2 regions of the Janthinobacterium amylolyticum genome follow, and region 1 is predicted to be linked to the other one. Evidence: predicted binding sites of a transcription regulator. Region 1 holds the regulator's gene; the other holds the start of a gene.

What was found. Region 1 encodes FliA, which starts transcription of late flagellar genes. Its sites were predicted from a motif close to CTAAAGTTTNNNNNNNNNNNGCCGNTA; they were not measured.
Region 2: the regulator FliA is predicted to act here: its motif matches at 5,566-5,592, upstream of ACQ4WR_RS08075 (DUF5610 domain-containing protein).

The regions. Positions count from the first base shown of each region.
Region 1 is NZ_JBNYXL010000007.1:102,559-112,627, reverse strand. Features, by position in the region: gene flgM (flagellar biosynthesis anti-sigma factor FlgM) at 1-15, shown strand, start outside; gene ACQ4WR_RS16190 (flagella synthesis protein FlgN) at 24-491, shown strand; gene ACQ4WR_RS16185 (acyltransferase family protein) at 557-1,726, opposite strand; gene ACQ4WR_RS16180 (FxDxF family PEP-CTERM protein) at 2,103-2,666, shown strand; gene ACQ4WR_RS16175 (hypothetical protein) at 2,923-3,786, opposite strand; gene ACQ4WR_RS16170 (translation initiation factor Sui1) at 3,888-4,250, opposite strand; gene motD (flagellar motor protein MotD) at 4,447-5,241, opposite strand; gene ACQ4WR_RS16160 (flagellar motor protein) at 5,247-5,993, opposite strand; gene ACQ4WR_RS16155 (RNA polymerase sigma factor FliA) at 5,975-6,706, opposite strand; gene ACQ4WR_RS16150 (MinD/ParA family ATP-binding protein) at 6,752-7,615, opposite strand; gene flhF (flagellar biosynthesis GTPase FlhF) at 7,608-8,936, opposite strand; gene flhA (flagellar biosynthesis protein FlhA) at 9,431-10,069, opposite strand, start outside.
Region 2 is NZ_JBNYXL010000003.1:324,788-334,856, forward strand. Features, by position in the region: gene ACQ4WR_RS08050 (CDP-6-deoxy-delta-3,4-glucoseen reductase) at 1-916, shown strand, start outside; gene ACQ4WR_RS08055 (MFS transporter) at 1,002-2,273, shown strand; gene ACQ4WR_RS08060 (DUF1345 domain-containing protein) at 2,312-2,977, shown strand; gene ACQ4WR_RS08065 (HPF/RaiA family ribosome-associated protein) at 3,161-3,538, shown strand; gene ACQ4WR_RS08070 (GGDEF domain-containing protein) at 3,808-4,773, shown strand; gene ACQ4WR_RS08075 (DUF5610 domain-containing protein) at 4,862-5,494, opposite strand; gene sbcB (exodeoxyribonuclease I) at 5,652-7,100, shown strand; gene pyrF (orotidine-5'-phosphate decarboxylase) at 7,323-8,147, opposite strand; gene ACQ4WR_RS08090 (LemA family protein) at 8,326-8,940, shown strand; gene ACQ4WR_RS08095 (TPM domain-containing protein) at 8,942-9,775, shown strand; gene ACQ4WR_RS08100 (TPM domain-containing protein) at 9,775-10,069, shown strand, end outside.

The DNA of each region.
Region 1 (10,069 bases):
TCACGAAATAGATAGGTTCCCCAATGCAATCAGTGACTCCGTTTTCCAGCCTGCGCGACGAGCAAGAGCTCATGACCACATTGCTGGCATTGATGAAGGAAGAACAGCTGCATCTGGTTGCGGCTGACATCGATGCAATCGCGGAGCTCACCGTACGCAAGACGGCACTCATCGGCAAATTGAGCCAGCTGGCGGCGCAACGCCACCAGGCGCTGGCGGCAGCCGGCTTCACGGCCGCCGAAGCGGGCATGGAAGACTGGCTGGTGGTGGCCGAGGAAGCCGACGCGGCATCCTTGTGGAAAGCCCTGCTGGCCACGACGCGCGAGGCGAAGGAACAGAACCGCCTGAACAGCCTGCTCGTCAACAAGCACATGCTGCACACGCAGGGCGCCCTGAACGCCATGCGCCCCACGGCCCAGAGCGGCAACTTCTACGGCCCCAGCGGCCAGCCAACCACCAACACCCCGCAGCGCCGCGTCGTCATCGGCTAAGGCCTTCGCCTTCATCCCAGTGTAGAAAATAGCTGCGGCCAGCGCGGCACGATGCGCGTTTGCGCCTATGCCGATGGCTGCAAGCCTTGCCCGGGCACGGGCGCCAGCAGGCGCGTGCGCAGCCGCAGGCCCGGCCGCTCCACCAGCCAGTACAGCGCGGCCGCCGCCAGCAAGGCCGCGCCGTTGTAGAGGCAAAACACCAGCACGGGCGAGCCGCCCAGCGCATCGCCAAGATAGGCGTCGAGCGCGTGATACACCTGCTTGTGCGTCAGGTACAGGCTGAACGCCAGAGTGGCCAGGGCCGCCGCGCCGGGCACGCGCCAGCGGCCGGGCCAGCTTTGTTCGCTGAGGCAGCCTGCCAGCACGCATGCCAGGCTGCACGACAGCAGCGGATAGCCGAAAACGATGCCGGCAAAGTCCGGCACGCCGCGCAGCAGCCACATGGCCAGCGCCAGTCCCGCCATCCCCGCGCCCAGCAACAGGGTGCCACGCGCCATCAGCGCCGCCCACCAGGCGGGACGAAAACCGCGCACGACAGCCAGCATCACTCCCATCAGCAAGCCATCGAGGCGGACCGGGCTGGGCATGTAGATGAGCGCGATGAAGCGCTCGACATAGGCGCCCTGCCCCTGCAGCGGCGCCAGTTCCTGCCGCCATAGCCAGGCACGCAGAAGCATGCCGCCCAACAGCACGCCCAGCGCCGCGGCCACCGTCTTGCCGGCGGCGGGCCGGCGCGCCAGCCACCACGCGACAGGCGGCAGCAGCAGATAAAAATGCTCTTCCACGCACAGCGACCAGGCATGCGAAAAGGCGCGCGCCTCGGGCGCGCCGGGCAGCACATTGATGGTGAAGGTCAGGAATTGCCACAGCGGCCGCATGAGCTCCGCCTCGCGGGACGCGGGCAGCAGCACATACAGCGCCAGCACGGTGCCATAGGCAGGCAGGATGCGCAGGGCGCGGCGCAGCATGAATTGCGTCCACCACGGGCGCCACGCGGGAGGCGTGCCCAGCGCCCATGGGCGCAGCAACTGCCAGCCGATCAGGTAGCCGCTGAGGACGAAAAACAGGTCCACGCCCATCCAGCCATAGGCGATCAGGCGGCCGGGCAGGCGCAGGCCATAGCTTTCCAGGTGATACAGCATGATCCAGGCGATGGCCACGGCACGCAGCAGATCGGGGCCGGGAGCCCGGGCGGAGGGAGGGGCAGACAGGGTCATGCTGTGGCTTGCAATCATGGCAACCCGCCATGATGCCACAAGCTTCGCCTGGCGTGCGCATCCGCCAGCGCCCTGCCCGCACGCCATGCGATGCCATGCGATGCGATGCCATGTCATGCCACGCCATGCGATGCCATGCGATGCGATGGCCTGCACGCAGAAACAACAGCTGCGGTCCGCGTCCCCCGCACATTTGAGCACGCTCAAACGTGCGGCAAATGATAACGATATGCTCATCCCTAGCGTACGCCGCCCAACTCCCGGTGAGACTTTCCTCACTGACACGAACATCGTTCCCCGCCGGCATAGCTAACCCATTCCACGCGTCCAGCCTGCGCTTTTGCGCTGCGCCACGACGCACGCCATTTCAATTGACAGTACACAGGAGCATGCTATGAACTCTCTCACCGTATCCAAGGCTGGCGCGGCGCTGCTGCTCGGCTGCACCCTGCTGGCGCCGGTCGCGCAGGCTGAAACGCAAGCCGTGTTCTACAACCATCTGGTCTCGACCGCCGTGGTGGCCACGCCACTGCTGGTGAACGACACGCTGTTCGTCGATACCTTCACGACGGAACGCGGCTCGCTGCTGCAAACGACCACCTTTACGGTCGGTGCCGGCGTGCAGGCATTTACAGGCAACGCCGCATGGCTGGTCACCGGCGCCACTGAATTCGGTCCCCGCCTGACCGGCGTCAACATCGACCTGTTCGACTCCAGCAATAACCTGGTGCAATCGGACACCTTCACCGGCGTGCTGGGCGCCTTTGCCCATTCGACCTTCAACGGCCTGCTGGGACCAGGCACCTACACCCTGGTGGCGAGCGGCACCGGCACGCGTGATTCCGTGCTGGACATTTCCATCACCACGGCCGTGCCCGAACCGGAAACCTACGCCATGCTGCTGGCCGGGCTGGGCCTGATCGGGTATAGCATACGGCGCCGCAAGACGGCTGCCTGAGCGGCTGCCTGAGCGGCCGCTCGAATTGCCGCCGCACGCACGGGGCGGCAGCGGCGGCCCCATGCAAGGGCTTGCTCATGCACTTGCTTGTTCATGCTCGGCCGGGGCCACAGCCGGGCGCCTCATGCCCGGGCTGGTCCATACCCGGCCTCGTCCATCCCCGGCCTGGTGCATGCCAGGCTGGTCCATGCCAGGTCTGCGCCATGCCGTGACGGGCCGCTGCCCGGGCCAGTCATGCACGGGCCAGCTTACGCACTCAGCCCTGCGCGGGACGGCCCCCATGCTGGCGGAATTTCGCGGCGATGGCCTGTGCCTTGAGGGCGGCGGCGGCCTGCTGCTCGGGTGTCAATTCGTTTTGCAGCCAGTGCCAGTATTCATCCTGGTAGGGATTCGTCGTGCCTGGCGCAAGGATATCGTCGTACACCATGCGCAGGGCCAGCAAATAGCCATACGCCTGGGGCGCATCCTTGCGCACCACCTCACCATCGCGCAGGTAGGCCATCATCAGGGTGGAAACGCTGCTCAGTTCCGCCTCGTCCGCCTGTGCCGTCAGCTGGGCGATGGCTTGCCGCTTCCACTCCTGCACCAGCGGATCGTCGGGACGGTTGCGCAGCGCGCTGCGGTCGCCGAACGGGCCTTCCGACAGGAACAGGGTGGCCGCGCCCGGCACGCCTGCCCTGGCGGCAGTGGCAAGGTAGGCCAGGCGTTCGTCGCGCTGGCGCTGCGTCATGCCCGCACAGAGTTGCTGTTGGGCGGCTTTTTCCTCCGCCGTCATCTCGCGCCCCAGTTCGAACTCCAGCGCCGGCAGCCGCCCTTCCTGGCCGAAGGCGATGCAGTCGTCGAGCAACTGGTAGGCCGCATACGCGTCTTCCGGCTTGCCGCTGGCCGCCAGGCGTTCCAGCCGCTGCGCCAGGGTGACGGCAACGGGCGGCGCGCCGGGCACGGGAGCAGCATCGATGCTGAAATACGCGGCCAGGCTGCGTCCTTGCGACGCGCTGGCGGCACCGGCCGCCGCGGCCGCCGCGCCGTCAGGGTTCGCGGTGTCGGCGGCGGGCCAGCAGGCCAGCGCCAGCGCTGCGGCGAGCGCCGCGATGGCGATGCCGGTGAGTTTGACGTTCATGGTGATGGGTGGGCGTGTGCGTGGACGTGGGTGGACAGGAAACGCACGTTACCACAGGCGCGCGGCAAGCTGCCGCACGCGCCGCGCACGCCGGGCCCTGCTCAGCCGCCGGCCTTTTTCGGCTGGTGGCCCAGCTTGACCAGCGCGGCCAGGATGGTGTCGACATGGTCGCCCTGCACTTCGATCACGCCGTCCTTGACGGTGCCGCCCGAACCGCACTGGGTGCGCAGCTGCTTGCCCAGCAGTGCCAGGGCAATGGCGTCCAGCGGCAAGCCTTTTACCACGGTGACGCTCTTGCCGCCGCGTCCCTTGGTCTGGCGCGACACGCGCACGGCGCCGTCGCCCACGGGCGCCGCCTTGGCTTGCGCCTTGCATGCGCATTGCGCCAGCGGCTGGCGGCAAGCGGGACACATGCGCCCTGTTTCAGTGGAATACACGAGGCCGCCCTGGGAACTGCTTTTCATGATGGAGAAATGGAAGAATGGGAAGGCTGCGATTGTACCAAGCGGCGGCCGGCAATTGACGGCTTCGCCACCGTCACCTTCATTGACGGCTTCGCCGCCGCAGGCAGCCATAGACATCCGCGCCGCCCGCATCTTCGCCTGGCGGCGACGGACTTCGCTTGACGGTGCCGATTCACAGCGCCACGCGCGACGCCTTTCAGTTGGCTGGCACCGGCGCCGGAGCGGGCCCCGCAGGCGCCGTCGGCACTTCCGTGACGGTTTCCGGGATGCCCGACAAGATCGTCACGGCGACCCGGCGGTTGCGCGCGCGTCCTTCCGGCGTGGCGTTCGGCGCCACGGGAATATTGTCGGCATGGCCCACGGCCGTCAGGCGCGAGGCCTGCACGCCGCTGGCGATGAACAGGCGCACGACAGCGCTGGCGCGCGCGGCCGACAGTTCCCAGTTCGAGGCAAAATTCGAGTTGCTGATGGGCTGGACATCCGTATGCCCTTCCACCTGCACCGCGTGAGGGTCGTCCTTGAGCAGCACGGCCACGGCGCGCAGGGCCTGGTCCGACTCGGCAGTCAGTCCCGCCGCGCCCGGGTCGAACAGCACGCTGGCATTGATTTCCACGCTCACGCCACGGCTCGTCTGCGTGACCCGCACTTTGCCTTCCTTCACCAGCGGCGCCAGGGTCGAGGTCAGGTCCTGCGCCAGGCGCGTCATGTGTTCGCGCTCGCGGCGGATGGCTTCCGTGCGGCGCTTCAGGGCGGGATTCGGCAGCGGGATGGCTTGCGGCGCTTCCATGATGATGGGCGGCGCGCCCTTGTCCAGGCTGAAAGCCTGGCCGATGGCATTCTGGAACACGCGGTACTTGCCTTCGTTGACTTGCGAAATCGCATACATGACAACAAAAAACGCGAACAGCAGGGTGATAAAGTCGGCGTACGAAATCAGCCAGCGGTCCTGGTTGTCCGGCTCTTCGTCATACTTTCTGCGCGCGCGCCGCATCATGGTCAATGCTCGTGCAAAAGGCTGGAAACGCGCTCTTCGATGATGCGCGTATGGTCGCCGGTGGCGATGTCGTACAGCACCGCCGCCGTGATTTCATACTGCAGCACGCGGCGCGAGACGATGGCCTTGAGTTTGTTCGCCACCGGCAGGAACAGCAGATTGGCCAGGCCCACGCCATAGATGGTCGACACGAAGGCCACGGCGATGCCGCCGCCCAGCTTGCTCGGGTCGGTGAGGTTTTCCATCACGTGTATCAGTCCCAGCACGGCGCCCAGGATGCCGATGGTGGGCGAGTAGCCGGCCGCCGACTCCCATACCTTGACGGCCTGGCGCTCGGCCATCTCGTAGGCGGAGATTTCCACGTCGAGCAGCTGGCGCAGCTTGTCGGGCGCGATGCCGTCGACGATCATGCGCAAGCCCTTGGCGTTGAAGCGGTCCGGGGTGTTTTCCATCAGGCGCTCGAGCGCCAGCGGGCCGTCGCGGCGCGCCGTCAAGCTCCATTGTCCGATATCGCGCGCCAGCGCGGCACGCGTGTCCGCCGGCGGCAGGAACACCCAGCGCAGCATTTCCAGCCCGCGCACGAAGGTGCGCAGCCGCGTTTGCAGCAGCACGGCGCCGAAGGTGCCGATGACCACGATGGCGAAGGCAGCCGGCTGCAGCAGGGAGGCCATCTTGCCGCCTTCCAGTGCCTGGCCGACCAAGAGGCCCGCCAGCGCCAGCGCCAGCCCGATTACGCTGGACCAGTCCACGCCTGCTCCCTCAAGGTTGCGCGCAGGCGCGCGACGGCCTGGGTATGCAGCTGCGAGACGCGCGATTCCGATACGCCCATCACCGCGCCGATCTCCTTCAGGTTCAGCTCTTCTTCGTAATACAGGCCCATGAGTATTTTCTCGCGTGGCGGCAGCGCATCGATGGCATCGATCACGGATTGCCGGAAATCGGTATCGAGCAGGGAACGCAAGGGGTCGCTGTCCTCGTCCACGCAATGGCGGTCGAGAAAGCTGTCATTGCCGTCCGGATCATGAAAATCTTCGTAGTACACCAGTTGGTGGCCGCCGCCGTCGCCCAGCATTTCCTGGTAGTCGGCCAGCGACATTTTCAGCAGTTTCGCCACTTCCGACTCCGTCGGCGGATGGCCGAGGCGCTGCTGCAAGGTGCTCATTGCCTCTTCGATCTTGCGCATGTTCTGACGCATGCTGCGCGGCAGCCAGTCGCTGGTGCGCAATTCATCGAGCATGGCGCCGCGGATGCGCAGCACGGCATACGTCTCGAACTGCGCGCCGTGCGTCTCTTCATAACGGGTAATCGCATCGAGCAGGCCGATCATGCCGGCCTGAATCAGGTCATCGACCTCGACCGAAGGCGGCAATTTCGCCTTCATATGGTGCGCCAGACGCTTTACCAGCGGAATATGCTCCGTCAGCAAATAGTCCTTGTTCGATTTCCCTTTGACCGTGTACATAGGCTGCTTATTGTTTTCTCATCTTATCTGGTGCTACGGTTGGCTTCAGGCGCTGAACTGGTGCGGGCTCCCCGTCTGGTACAAGGTGCCGCCCAGCACCGGTGCGGCCGAGCGCGCCAGCCGTTCGGCCAGGCCGCGAAACGCCACCGAGGCGCCCGCCAGCGGAAACGCATCGACCACGCTGCGGCCCAGGCGCGCCGCGCGGTGCAGGTATTCATCGGCAGGCACCGAGCCCATCGACGTCAGTTTCACGGCCAGATAGCGGCTCGCCGCCTGCGCCATATTATCGTATACCACTTTTGCCTCGGATTCGGAAGCGCCGGTGACAAGAATGCCGAACGGACGGCGTCCCATTTCCTGGCTCAGGCGCTTGATCAGGCAGTAGGCGGCCTTGATCGAGGTGGCGCTGGTGGACACTTGCACGACGATATCCGATGAGGCCATCAGCGGCACGGGGAAGCAGTCGCCCTCGTCGGCCATGACGCCGTCGACCAGCACGATGCCGCTCTGGCGCGCCAGTACCTCGAAGGTCTTGCCCAGGCGGCGCATCTCGTCGGCCGTGGCATAGTCCATGCTGTCCATCAAATGGTTGCGCGCGCCCAGGCTGGCCACGCCGAAGCCTTGCGGCACCTGGTGGATGACCTGGTTCAGGCCGCACTGCTGGCGCGCCACGTCGCGCAGGCTGGCGCCGTGCGCCAGTCCCAGGCGCGCAGCCACGCCATCGCTGCCGCCGGTGGCGTCGAGCAGCAGCACGTCATTGCCGCCATACGCCAGCGACGCACCCAGGTTGACCAGCATGGCGCCCTTGTCATCCTGCGGCGTGGCCGACAAAAAAGTCATCACGCGCGGCTGCGGGCCGGCCAGCATGCGGCGCAGGCCTTCGGCCTGGTCGAAATCAAAGTTAGCCAAGGTGCACCCCGCGCGCTTCATTGTTGCGGGCGGCCGCCTGCGCCATCAGCAGCGGCAGTTCGGCGTCGGAAAACTGCGTCGCCGCCGAGTCGCGCTTGAGCTTGAAGGCGCGGTCGATCAGGTAGCCGCGGTCGGCCAGGTACAGGTCTTCCGGCACGCGCTGGCCGTTCGATACATAAAACAGGTTCAGCTTCTGGCGGATCACCACGTCGAGCACATTGCCGATCGAGGCCGCTTCATCGAGCTTGGTCATGATGCAGCCGGCCAGGCCGCTGCCCTGGTAGGCGCGCACCACTTCGTTGAGGGTTTCCTGCGTCGCGGTGGAATTCAGGCACAGCAGGCGTTTCACGTCGGCGCCGGCGCCCGACAGCATGGCCACCTGTTCCGTCACCATCTGGTCGCGCTGGCTCACGCCCACCGTATCGATCAGCACCGTGTGCTTGTTCTTCAATTCCTTCAGGGCAATGCGCAAGTCGGCCTCGTCCTTCACCGAATGCACCATCACGCCGAGGATCTTGCCGTAGATGCGCAACTGCTCGTGCGCGCCAATACGGTAGGCATCCGTGGTGATCAGGGCCAGCTTTTCCGGGCCGTGGCGCATCACGCAGCGCGCGGCCAGCTTGGCCGTGCTGGTGGTCTTGCCGACGCCGGTCGGGCCGACCAGGGCAAACACGCCGCCCTGCTCCAGCATGGCGTCTTCATTGGCCACGGTGTTCAGGTTGCGGCTGAGGACAGTCTTGATCCAGCGCATGCTTTGCGCGCCGTCCAGGCCGGCGGGCAGCTTGTCGATCAGGTAGCGCGCCAGGCTGGCCGAGAAGCCGGCGGCCAGCATTTCGCGCAGCACCACGGCTTTTTGCGGTTCGCGCTGCTGCGTCGAACCCCACGAGATTTCCGCCAACTGGGTTTCCATCATGCCGCGCATGGCGCGGATTTCATTCATCATGCCGCTCATCTCGGCGGCGGCGTTTTCCTTCACATGCGCCAGCGCGCTGGCCATCATCTGCTGCATGCGGGCCATGTCCATCGGCTCGGAAGCAGCCTGGCGCGGCGCGGCGGGACGTGGCGCGGCCGGGCGCTGGGCCGGGGCGGCCGCACGCTGCGGCGTGGCGAACTGGGTCTGCAACTGGGGACGGGGCTGGGCCATTTCGGAGGCGGCCGGCGGCGACGCCAGCGAAGCGGCGTCGTCATTGGCCAGCGCGAGGATCTCCACCACGCCATCGGCCTGGCGGTTCGACAGGATCACGGCATCGGGGCCCAGCGCTTCGCGCACCTTGCGCAGCGCATCGCGCGACGAGGCGCCCGTAAATTTCTTCACATTCATGACCGGCCTCCCAAGGCGGGGGTGGCGCAATATTGGCTGAACTGTGTGACCATCATCGACTCCTGTTGCTTGAGTGCTGTCTTCCACATGGACACAGATCACTCGGACAGTTTCCATTATTAGCGATGCACTGAGGAAACGATCGAAGGAACAGGACGGGAAAGTACCCGTTATTCAGTTTGCCGGGAGGAAATTGATGCTTTCTTGACATAAACGATGGATGGGTCATCCGCCCGACTGACGCTAACGACATCCGGGAGCAGGCTCCCCTCGCACCGTGGCAATGACCTTGATGTTGGCGATGCCGAGGGTCAGTCCCGGCATTGCTTTTTTTAACCCAAAGCAACAACCGGGGTCGAACCCTGAGGGTTCGACCCCGGCCTTTCGCTCGGGTTTGCTTTGCTGCAAATGCTGGGGTCAGCCCCCCACTGACGCCAACGCAAAGCGCCGCGCTAACGCTGGCGGGGGTCTGCGCCCGGCATTAACTATGCCAACTATTGCGCACCCACCAAACTGGTCACGCGGATCGTCTTGGTCTCCGGCACTTCCGCATGCGACAGCACTTTCAGCTGCGGCAAGGCACGGCGCAGGAAGCGCGACAGCAGGGCGCGCAATGGCGCCGGCACCAGCAGCACCGGCGTCAGGCCCAGCGCTTCCTGCTGCTGCGCGGCCAGGCCCGCCTGGTGGGCGATGGTGTCGGCCAGGCCCGGCTCGATGCCGGCGCCGTCGCCGCCATTGCCCATCGCTTGCATCAGCAGGCGCTCCAGGCGGCTGTCGAGGGTCATCACGGACAATTCCGCCGCGCCGGGGAACAGCTGCTGCACGATGGCGCGGCCCAGGGCCACGCGCACCAGCGCCGTCAGGTCGCTCGGGTCTTGCGTGTTGACGGTATGCTCGGCCAGGGTTTCGATGATGGTGCGCATGTCGCGGATGTGCACGCCTTCGGCAAGCAGGTTCTGCAGCACCTTCTGCAGGGTCGACAGGGACAGCATCTTCGGCACCAGGTCTTCCACCAGGCGCGGCGACTCCTTGCCCAGGTGGTCGAGCAGCGACTGCACTTCCGCGCGGCCCAGCAGTTCCGACGCATGCGAGGTGATCAGGTGGTTCAGGTGCGTCGCCACCACGGTGCCCGC
Region 2 (10,069 bases), on a different contig from region 1:
CAAAAATGGCGCCTGCGGCTCCTGCAAGGGCAAGGTTGTTGCCGGCACCGTCCAGCACAAGGCGCACCAGCAACGCGCCCTGACGCCGGAAGAAGAAGCGGCCGGCTACTCGCTGTTCTGCTGCGCCACCACGGATGCCGACCTCGTCATCGAAGCGCGCGAAGTGGCTGGCAGCAGCGACTACCCGATCAAGAAAATGCCCTCGCGCGTGACGACGATGGAAAAAGTCGCCCCCGACGTCATCGTGCTGACCTTGCAGCTGCCAGCCAGCGAGCGCCTGCAGTACCGCGCCGGACAGTATATCGAAATCATGCTGCGCGACAATAAGCGCCGCAGCTACAGCATGGCCAGCGCGCCCGCCGACGGCGGCCCCGTGAGCCTGCATATCCGCCACCTTCCCGGCGGCCTTTTCACCGACCAGGTGTTTGGCACCATGAAAGAGCGCGACATCCTGCGCTTCGAAGGCCCGATGGGCACCTTCTTCCTGCGCGAAGACAGCGACAAGCCCGTCGTGCTGCTGGCCTCGGGCACGGGCTTTGCCCCGCTGAAAGCCATTGTCGAGCAGATGATCAGCGCACAATCCACGCGTCCGATCACGCTGTACTGGGGCGGGCGCCGTCCGCATGACCTGTACATGGACGCGCTGTGCCGCCAGTGGGCCGCCGACTTGCCGCAGTTCACCTACGTGCCTGTCGTCTCGGAAGCCCTGCCGGAAGACGCCTGGAGCGGCCGCACGGGTTTCGTGCACCAGGCTGTCATCGCCGACTTGCCCGACCTGTCCGGCCACCAGGTATATGCGTGCGGCGCGCCCGTGATGGTCGACTCGGCCCACCGCGATTTCGTGCAGCAATGCGGCTTGCCTGACGACGAGTTCTACGCCGACGCCTTCACCACCGAAGCCGACCTGGCCAAGTAAGCAGCACCGTCCAGACGGCGGGGCTGCCGGGGCGGCGCCCGCCGCCGCGTTTGCCCCTGCCACTCCGCTGTTTCCTGGAAATATCATGTCTCTCGCTTCCGCCGGCAACGGCTTCAGTATCCTGCGCCAACGCAACTTCGCCTGTTACCTGTCCGCCCGCGTGCTGGGCACGGTGGCCGTGCAGATGCAAAGCGTGGCCATCGGCGTGCAGGTGTATCAGCTGACGGGCAGCCTGTTCGATCTGGGCCTGATCGGCCTGGCCCAGTTCGCGCCCTTCCTCCTGCTGATCCTGCCGGCCGGCCACGTGGCCGACCGCTACAACCGCCGCAACATCATCGCCTGCTGCCTGGCGGCGCAGCTCGCTTGCGCGCTGGCCCTGCTGGCCTTCACCTTGAACGGCCTGTCCATCGTCTGGCCCGTGTTTGCCGTGCTGGTGCTGTTCGGCAGCGCGCGCGCCCTCATGATGCCGGCCACGCAGGCCGTGCTGGTCAACATGGTGCCGACGCAGCAATTCAGCCGCGCGGTGGCACTCAGTTCGTCCAGCTCGCACGTGGCCATCATCGTGGGGCCGACCCTGGGCGGCTTGCTGTATTACTTCGGCCCCAAGATGGTGTACCTGGTCTCGTCGGCGCTGCTGGTGCTGTCGGTGCTGCTGATGTGCGCCACCACGCCGGCGCCGCAAGTGGTCAGGCGAGAACCCGTCAGCTGGCACAGCCTGCTCGAAGGCTTGCGTTTCGTCTGGTCCAGGCCCATCGTGCTGGGCGCCATCTCGCTGGACCTGTTCGCCGTGCTGTTCGGCGGCGCCACGGCCCTGCTGCCGGCGCTGGCGCACGACGTGCTGCATGTCGGCCCCAGCGGCCTGGGCCTGTTGCGCACGGCGCCGGGCGCCGGGGCGGCCCTGTGCTCGATCCTGCTGGCCATCTTCCCCATCACACGCAAGGTTGGTGCCTGGATGTTCGGCGGCGTGGCCGTGTTCGGCCTTGGCACCCTGGTGCTGGGCAGCACCAGCTATTTCCCGCTGGCCCTGGCGGCGCTGTTCCTGATGGGCGCCGGCGACATGGTCAGCGTGTATATCCGCCATTTGCTGGTGCAATTCGAGACGCCGGACGACATCCGCGGCCGGGTCAGCGCCGTCAACGCCGTCTTCATCGGCGCCTCGAACGAGCTGGGCGAATTTGAATCGGGCATCACGGCGGGCTGGTTCGGCCTGGTGCGCGCCGTGCTCTTCGGCGGCGCCGCCACCCTGGCCGTGACTGGCGCGTGGGCCGTGCTGTTCCCCGTGCTGTCGCGCATGGACCGTTTCCCCCACCACGAGAAGGAAGCAGCGGCCAGGACAGCCGCCACGGCAGGCGCTTAGGCGCTAAGATGCGCTATCGATACTGACGACCTGGCGCCATGAAAATTCCCCTTCCGTTTCACAGCTTCATTCGCAGCCGCCCCCACCTGAGCCTGGCCACGGCCATCGGCGTGGCGGCCGGCCTGCTGCTGCCCTCCGAATGGCTGCTGATGACGCGGCTGCTGACGGCCTGGAACGTGGCCGTCTGGTTTTACCTGGCGACGATGGCCTGGATGATGATGCGCGCCAACCATCACACGGTCAAAACCATGGCCACGCGGCAAGATGAACGGGCGGCGATGGTCTTGCTGGCCCTGTCCGTGGCGTCGGTGATGAGCTTGCTGGCCATCGTCTCGCAACTGTCGTCCATGAAGGGCATGGCCGACGATGAGCGGGCCCTGCACTACGCGCTGACGATCTTCACCCTGGTCGGCTCCTGGTTTCTCGTCGGCACCCTGTTCTGCTTTCATTACGCCCACCTGTATTACCTGGCCGACCCGGCCAGGCGCCCCCTGAAATTTCCCGACGACGAACAAAATCCCGACTACTGGGATTTCCTGTACTTCGCCTTCACCATCGCCGTGGCCGTGCAAACGTCGGACGTTTCCGTGCAGACGCGGCTGATGCGGCAAATCGTGCTGGGGCAATCCGTGCTGAGCTTTTTCTTCAACCTGGTCGTGCTGGGACTGTCGATCAATATCGCGGCGGGCCTGATCAATGGCTGAAAAGTTTCAATGAGGAAACTTGACCTGGGTGTAGGGTTAAGCTCATCTTAATCGTGCGCACCCTCTTGAAATACTGGAAAGAGGAGTAAGATAAGTCACATGCACGAGGCAATGTGCATAAGGCAGCAACCAGGCCGCAGCACGCCTGAGATGGGTTTTTTTTGAATTGACAGGAGTAAGCATATGCAAATCAATATTCATACCGACAGCACCATCGCCAACACCGCTGGACTGAACGAACATGTGCAATCCGTACTTGAAAGCGCACTGAGCCGCTTCCGCGACAACCTGACCCGCATCGAAGTCCACCTCAGCGATACGAATGGCCCGAAAGGCGGCGCAGACGATATCCGCTGCGTCATGGAAGCCCGTGTCGCCGGCTACCAGCCGATTGCCGTCACCGAGCAGAACGCTACCGTGCACCAAGCCGTTGCCGGCGCCACCGACAAGCTGAAACGCGCCATCGATAGCGCCCTGGGCCGCCTGCAAGACAGCAAGCGCCACGCCACCGGCAAGAATGCCGTGATCGATGCAGCCGAAGCGGAAGAAACCGCCGAGTAATTCCCATCTGCACTATTTGCCAGAGACGAGGCAGCCGTTCAAGGCTGCCTTTGCACATCTGGCCTGCCTCTGCGCCTGTCCTGCGCGCCGATATCCGTAACAACACCACCAGCATTGACAATGCTTGACGCGACAATGAAATAATTGTCGTATTTTTCACAGAAAGTTACTAGAAGCAAGGTTTTGCCGTTACGGCAGAGTCAGCTTTAGGCTATCATGAAGAGACCGGCGCGCTGCACGCGCGGCACGGGCTTTATGAAAGTATGACTGTGGAACAGATCGGCAACTTTGGCGCTTCAGGCTGCAACATCGGCGATTTACAGCTATTTCGCGATGGCGCGGATAGCCGGACGGCCGCCATGCTGGCGCCCTGCCCCGTCATGCGCCTGGAAGCGGGCGAAGCCCTCACCGACACGCGCGGCGCCAGCCTGTACATCGTCCTGCGCGGCGCCCTGGCCGTGGCCGCCGACACCCATACGGGCATGGACGACGGCACTGTCAGCAAGGTCTTGCCCGGCGAAAGCGTGGGCGAACAATCGGTGCTCGACGAGGCCAGCAACCTGGCCGCTATTTCCGCACTGGAAGAAACTGATTTGCTGGTCGTCGATGCGGCCATCGTCTGGGAACTGATCGACCAGTCGAACGGCCTGGCGCGCAACCTGCTGCGCTTGCTGTCCTTCCGCATCCGCGCCGCCAACGCCCTGTTGCGCCGGCGCCAGAAACTGGGCGAATTCTACCGCCAGCTATCGATGGTCGACAGCCTGACGGGCTTGTACAACCGCGCCTGGCTGACGGACTTGCTGCCAAACATGATCGTCACGGCGCATGGCAGCGGCGCGCCCCTGTCGCTGCTGATGATCGACCTCGACCATTTCAAGCGCTTCAACGATACGCACGGCCACCAGGCGGGCGACCAGGCCCTGCGCATCGCCGCGCAAGTGCTGGGCGCGGCCCTGCGGCCGACGGATTTTGCCGTGCGTTACGGTGGCGAGGAAATGATGGTGATCTTGCCCGATACCAACGAACACGTGGCCCTGATGGTCGCAGAACGGCTGTGCGAGCGCATGCAGCAAGCCGTCATCTTCGCCGACATGCGCAGCGCGCTGCCACACATCACGGGCTCGTTCGGCGTGGCCAGCCTGGCGCCCGGGCAGGACGACCATGGCTTGATCGCGGCGGCCGATGCGGCGCTGTATCGCGCCAAGGCAGGCGGGCGCAACCGGATCAGCACCTGAAACCAAGCCCATGGCGTCGTTGCGCTGCCTGATCGTCAGCAGCGCGCTTCGCCCTGCATATTTTCTCCGGCGCAAGATGCAATGATGATCAGGCCGCCTTGCTGTCGGCCGGCTTGGCAGGAGCGCCTGGTGTGGCAGCCTCATCCTTCTTGCTGCTGTGCGCGGCAACGAAATCCGCATAGCCCTTCTGCACCAGCGCGTAGGTCTTGTCGATATTGCTGGCGATGTCGCCGCCCAGCACTTTCAAGCCGTCCAGGATGTCGCGCGCTTCCTTGAAGCCTTTTTCCATGCCGCCACTGATGGTATCCATGAACTTGCTCAGCGCGGCATCGTCGTCCAGGTCCGGATTCTGTTTCTTGAAGGCGTCGAAAAATCCCGTCGACAGCGACACGATGCGGTTCGCCGTCGCTTCGGCGCTGTTGTCCTGCGACGCGGCGTTCTCGATCGCATCGTCACCGTACTGGCCTTTCAGCGCCTCGTTGATATTCGTGATGGCGGTCTTGTACAGCAGCGCCAGCGGTTCGTTTTCCGAACCGATCGACACATTCAGCGACGCCTGCATGATGGAGGCGTTCAATTGCAGCTTGGTACGGTCGTTCACGCTCATTTCAGTGTTGCTGGCGTCCTTTTGCTGGACTTTCTCTTCCTTGCCGGCAGCATTATTACTGACGGAACTCAGGGAAGCGGCGGAATTGCCGCCTGCGGCGATGGGAATTGACATGATAGGCCTCCTTGAACGGGCAATGTATGCCACCATGCGAATACCGCAACGGTGACGCTCCTCTCGTGTAGTATCGGCAGGTTTTCAGAAAACTGAAGCGGCGGCTTTGCAGCAGCCGGCCCAACCAAGATCACAATTAAGCAAGCAACGACCATCAATGACTACCCAGACTTTCCTTTGGCACGACTACGAAACCTTTGGCGCCCAGCCGCGCCGCGACCGCCCGGCCCAGTTCGCCGCCATCCGCACGGATGCGGACCTCAACGAGATCGGCGAGCCGATCATGCTGTATTGCCAGCCTGCCAATGATTTCCTGCCTGATCCGCAATCGTGCCTGATCACCGGCATCACGCCGCAGCAGTGTCTGCAGCTGGGCGTGCCCGAGCACCAGTTCGCCGCCACCATCGAAGCGGCCTTTTCGGAACCGGGCACCATCGGCGTGGGCTACAACACCATCCGTTTCGACGATGAAGTCACGCGTTTCCTGTTCTGGCGCAACCTGATCGACCCATATGCGCGCGAATGGAAGAACCATTGCGGCCGCTGGGATATCCTCGACGTGGTGCGCATGACGCACGCCCTGCGCCCGGAAGGCATTCAATGGCCGAAGCGCGACGACGGCCAGACCAGCTTCAGGCTGGAACACCTGAGCAAGGCCAACGGCCTGGTGCACGAAGCGGCGCACGATGCGCTGTCCGACGTGCGCGCCACCATCGCCCTGGCGCGCCTGATCAAGGAAAAGCAGCCGAAGCTGTTCGAGTTTTGCCTGGCCCTGCACAAGAAGGACAGGGTCGCCAGCGAAATGGGCATGCACCTGGCCGCCGGCGAGCGCCAGCCATTCCTGCACGTCTCCGGCATGTTCCCCGCCGAACGGGGCTGCCTGGGCGTCGTCTGGCCGCTGGCCACGCACCCGAGCAACAAGAACGAGATCCTCGTCTGGGATTGCGCCTACGACCCGCGCGAACTGTTCCAGCTCGATGCCGACACCATCCGCACGCGCCTGTTTACCCGCAAGGAAGCCATGCCCGAAGGCATGACGCGCCTGCCCGTGAAAAGCGTGCACCTGAACAAGTCGCCCATGCTGGTCGGCAATCTGAAAACCCTGTCGCCGGCCATGGCCGCGCAATGGGGCATCGACGTGGACGCGGCGAAGGCCAACGCGCAATTCGCCGCCACGGCGCCGAACATGGACGCCATCTGGGCCGACGTGTTCCAGCGCCCTGGCGCGAATGTCGCGCTGGACGTCGATGAGGATTTGTACAATGGTTTCGTCAGCAACGACGACCGCCGCCTGCTCGAATCCCTGCGCCGCGAAACGCCGGCCAAGCTGGCCACGGCCCGCCCCTCGTTTGCCGACGAACGCCTGCAGGAGCTGCTGTTCCGCTACCGCGCCCGCAATTTCCCGCACACCCTGAGCGAAGCGGAAAGCCTGCGCTGGGAACAGCACCGCGCCGCCCGCCTGTTCGACGGCGACGGCGGCGCCCGCACCATCGAAATGCTGTTTACGGAAATCGACACATTGTCGGAATCGGTGGATGAGCGGGGGGAGGAGATTCTGGGAGAGCTGTACGATTACGCGGAGATGGTGGCGCCCATGCGCGATTAGTCGCACCTGACCAAACCTGCTGCGCGTCGGTATAGGCGGCCTGCTGAATGTAATTTTTCAGCCCGCGCGGTGCACTTTGATCGCATCGCGCGCTCAATTTGCAGCCGTAGGTCGGATTAGCGGGGCAAAGCCCCGCGTAATCCGACAACATTGTTGACGTTACCGGTGTTGTCGGGTTACGGCCGCTGGCCTAACCCGACCTACATTTTTTATGGGTGATGTTTATACAGAACGATGCTGATTGATGGCATCGCGCGTTTCAATCGCCACGCGGCGCGCCGCGTCGGCCCAGTCTTCGCCGTCCTGCGGCGTGGCGTAGATGATGGCGCGCGAAGAGCTGATCATCATGCCCATGCCGTTCGCCGTCTGGCCCGCGCCGACGGTGGCGGCAATGTCGCCGCCCTGGGCGCCGATGCCGGGCACCAGCAGCGGCATGTCGCCGACGATGGCGCGCACTTGCGCCAGTTCCTCAGGGAAGGTGGCGCCGACGACGAGCGCGCACTGGCCATTCTTGTTCCATTTCTCGGCCACCAGGCGCGCCACGCGCTGGTACAACGGCTCGCCGTCCGTATTCAGGAATTGCAGGTCCGAGCCGCCCGGGTTCGACGTGCGGCACAGGATGATCACGCCGCGATCCGTCCACGCCAGGTAGGGATCGAGCGAATCCTCGCCCATGTAGGGGTTCACGGTGACGGCGTCGGCGCCGTAGCGCTCGAACGCTTCGCGCGCGTACTGCGTGGCAGTGGCGCCGATGTCGCCGCGCTTGGCGTCGAGGATCAGCGGGATGTGCGGGTAGTTCTCGCGCACGTAGCGGCAGATGTCTTCCAGCTGCTTTTCCGCGCCCAGCGCGGCAAAATAGGCGATCTGCGGCTTGAAGGCGCAGGCCAGGTCGGCCGTGGCATCGATGATGCGCGTGCAAAAGGTGGTGATTCCATCAGGCAAGTCGCGCAGTTCGGCCGGCAGTTTCGCCAGGTCCGGGTCCAGTCCCACGCACAGCAGGGAATTATTGGCCGTCCATGCGGCGGATAATTTATTGATGAAATTCACGGCACACCTTCTCTATATTCAGTTGCAAACCCCGTATTGTAACGCGGCGCCGGGTTGCCACGGCGTGCCCCGGCAGCCGGCACCGCGCCAGGGGCGGCCGCGTGCGCTTATTAAACCGACATTGCGGGCCGTTTCAGGTATATTTGCCTCACCTCCCTTACTCTGCACGGAACCCATCATGCAAATCACCAATCAATTCACCAAATGGCTGCGCCTGGCGCTGAGCGTTACTGTCCTGGCCGGCATCCTCACTGGCTGCGGCTACAACGACTTCCAGAGCAAGGACGAGGCAACCAAGGCCGCCTGGGGCGAAGTGGTCAACCAGTACCAGCGCCGTGCCGACCTGATCCCCAACCTGGTCAATACCGTCAAGGGCTATGCCACGCATGAACGCGAAACCCTGGAAGCGGTGACCAAGGCGCGCGCCGCCGCCACCAGTTTCCAGATCACGCCCGAAGTGCTGAACGACCCGGCCGCCTTCGAGAAATTCCAGCAAGTGCAGGGGCAGCTGTCGTCGGCCCTGTCGCGCCTGATGGTGGTGTCCGAGAAATACCCTGACCTGAAAGCCGACACCAGTTTCCGCGACCTGCAGTCGCAGCTGGAAGGCACGGAAAACCGCATCACCGTGGCGCGCCAGCGTTACATTGCCGCCGTGCAGGACTACAACGTGCATGCGCGCAGCTTCCCGAACAACCTGACGGCCATGATTTTCGGCTACAAGGTCAAGCCATCGTTCACGGTGGAAAATGAAAAAGCCATCTCGACCGCACCAACCGTCGACTTTGGCAAATAAGATGAAAGCCTGGTCTTATCTGGCGGCGCTGGCGACGGCGCTGCTGCTGTGGACGATGCCGCCGGCAGGCGCACAGGGCTTGCAGCCCGTGCCGCCGCTGGCGGCGCGCGTGACGGACGATGCCGGCATGCTGGACGCCAAGCAAAAGGCGGCGCTGGAAGGCGTGCTGGCCGACTACGAAGCCAAGACGGGCAGCCAGATCGCCGTGCTGCTGGTCAAGAGCACGGAACCGGAAGCCATCGAGCAGTACAGCATCCGCGTGACGGATGCCTGGAAGCTGGGCCGCAAGGGCGTCGATGACGGCGTGCTGCTGATGGTAGCAAAAGACAACCCGCCTGCCCTGCGCCGCCTGCGCATCGAGGCGGGCCGTGGCGTGCAGGGCGTGCTGACGGATGCGCAATCGAAACGCATCCTGCAAGACGTGATCGCCCCGCATTTCAAGCAGAATGATTTCTATGGCGGCCTGGTCGCTGGCGTGGGGGCGATCGCCACCCTCCTGAACCAGGAGCAATTCCCCGCCCCTGCCCAGCAGCAAGTGCCAGCCAGCGTGCAAGCAGGCGGCATGACCTTCTGGCTGCCGCTGCTGTTCTTCGGCTTTCTCGTCGTGCTGACCCTGTTCCGTTCGCGTGGCGGACCGACGCGGCTGCAGCGCGGCAGCAACTGGTCCAGCGGCGCCACGGGCGTGGTGCTGGGCAGCATTCTCAGCCAGGCGCTGAACAACCGGGGCGGCGGTGGCGGCTTCGGTGGTGGAGGTGGTTTTGGCGGCGGTGGCGGCGGTGGTTTCGGTGGCGGCGGCGGCGGTTTTGACGGCGGCGGCGCCTCGGGAGATTGGTAATGACGAAACAACTGACATTCGGACAACGCTGCGGACGGGCCTTGAAACATTTGCGCGGCACGCCGGCGACGGCGCGCCAGGCCTTTCCGGAACGCACCCTGAAAGCCATCGAGGCAACCATTGCCGACGGTGAAAAGATGCACCAGGCGGAAGTGCGCCTGATCGTCGAAGCGGCACTGACGCCGGGCATGGCGTACCAGGGCGTGAGCAACCGCGAGCGGGCGCGCGAACTGTTTGCCCAGTACGGCGTGTGGGATACGGAAGACAATGTTGGCGTGCTCATCTACATCAACC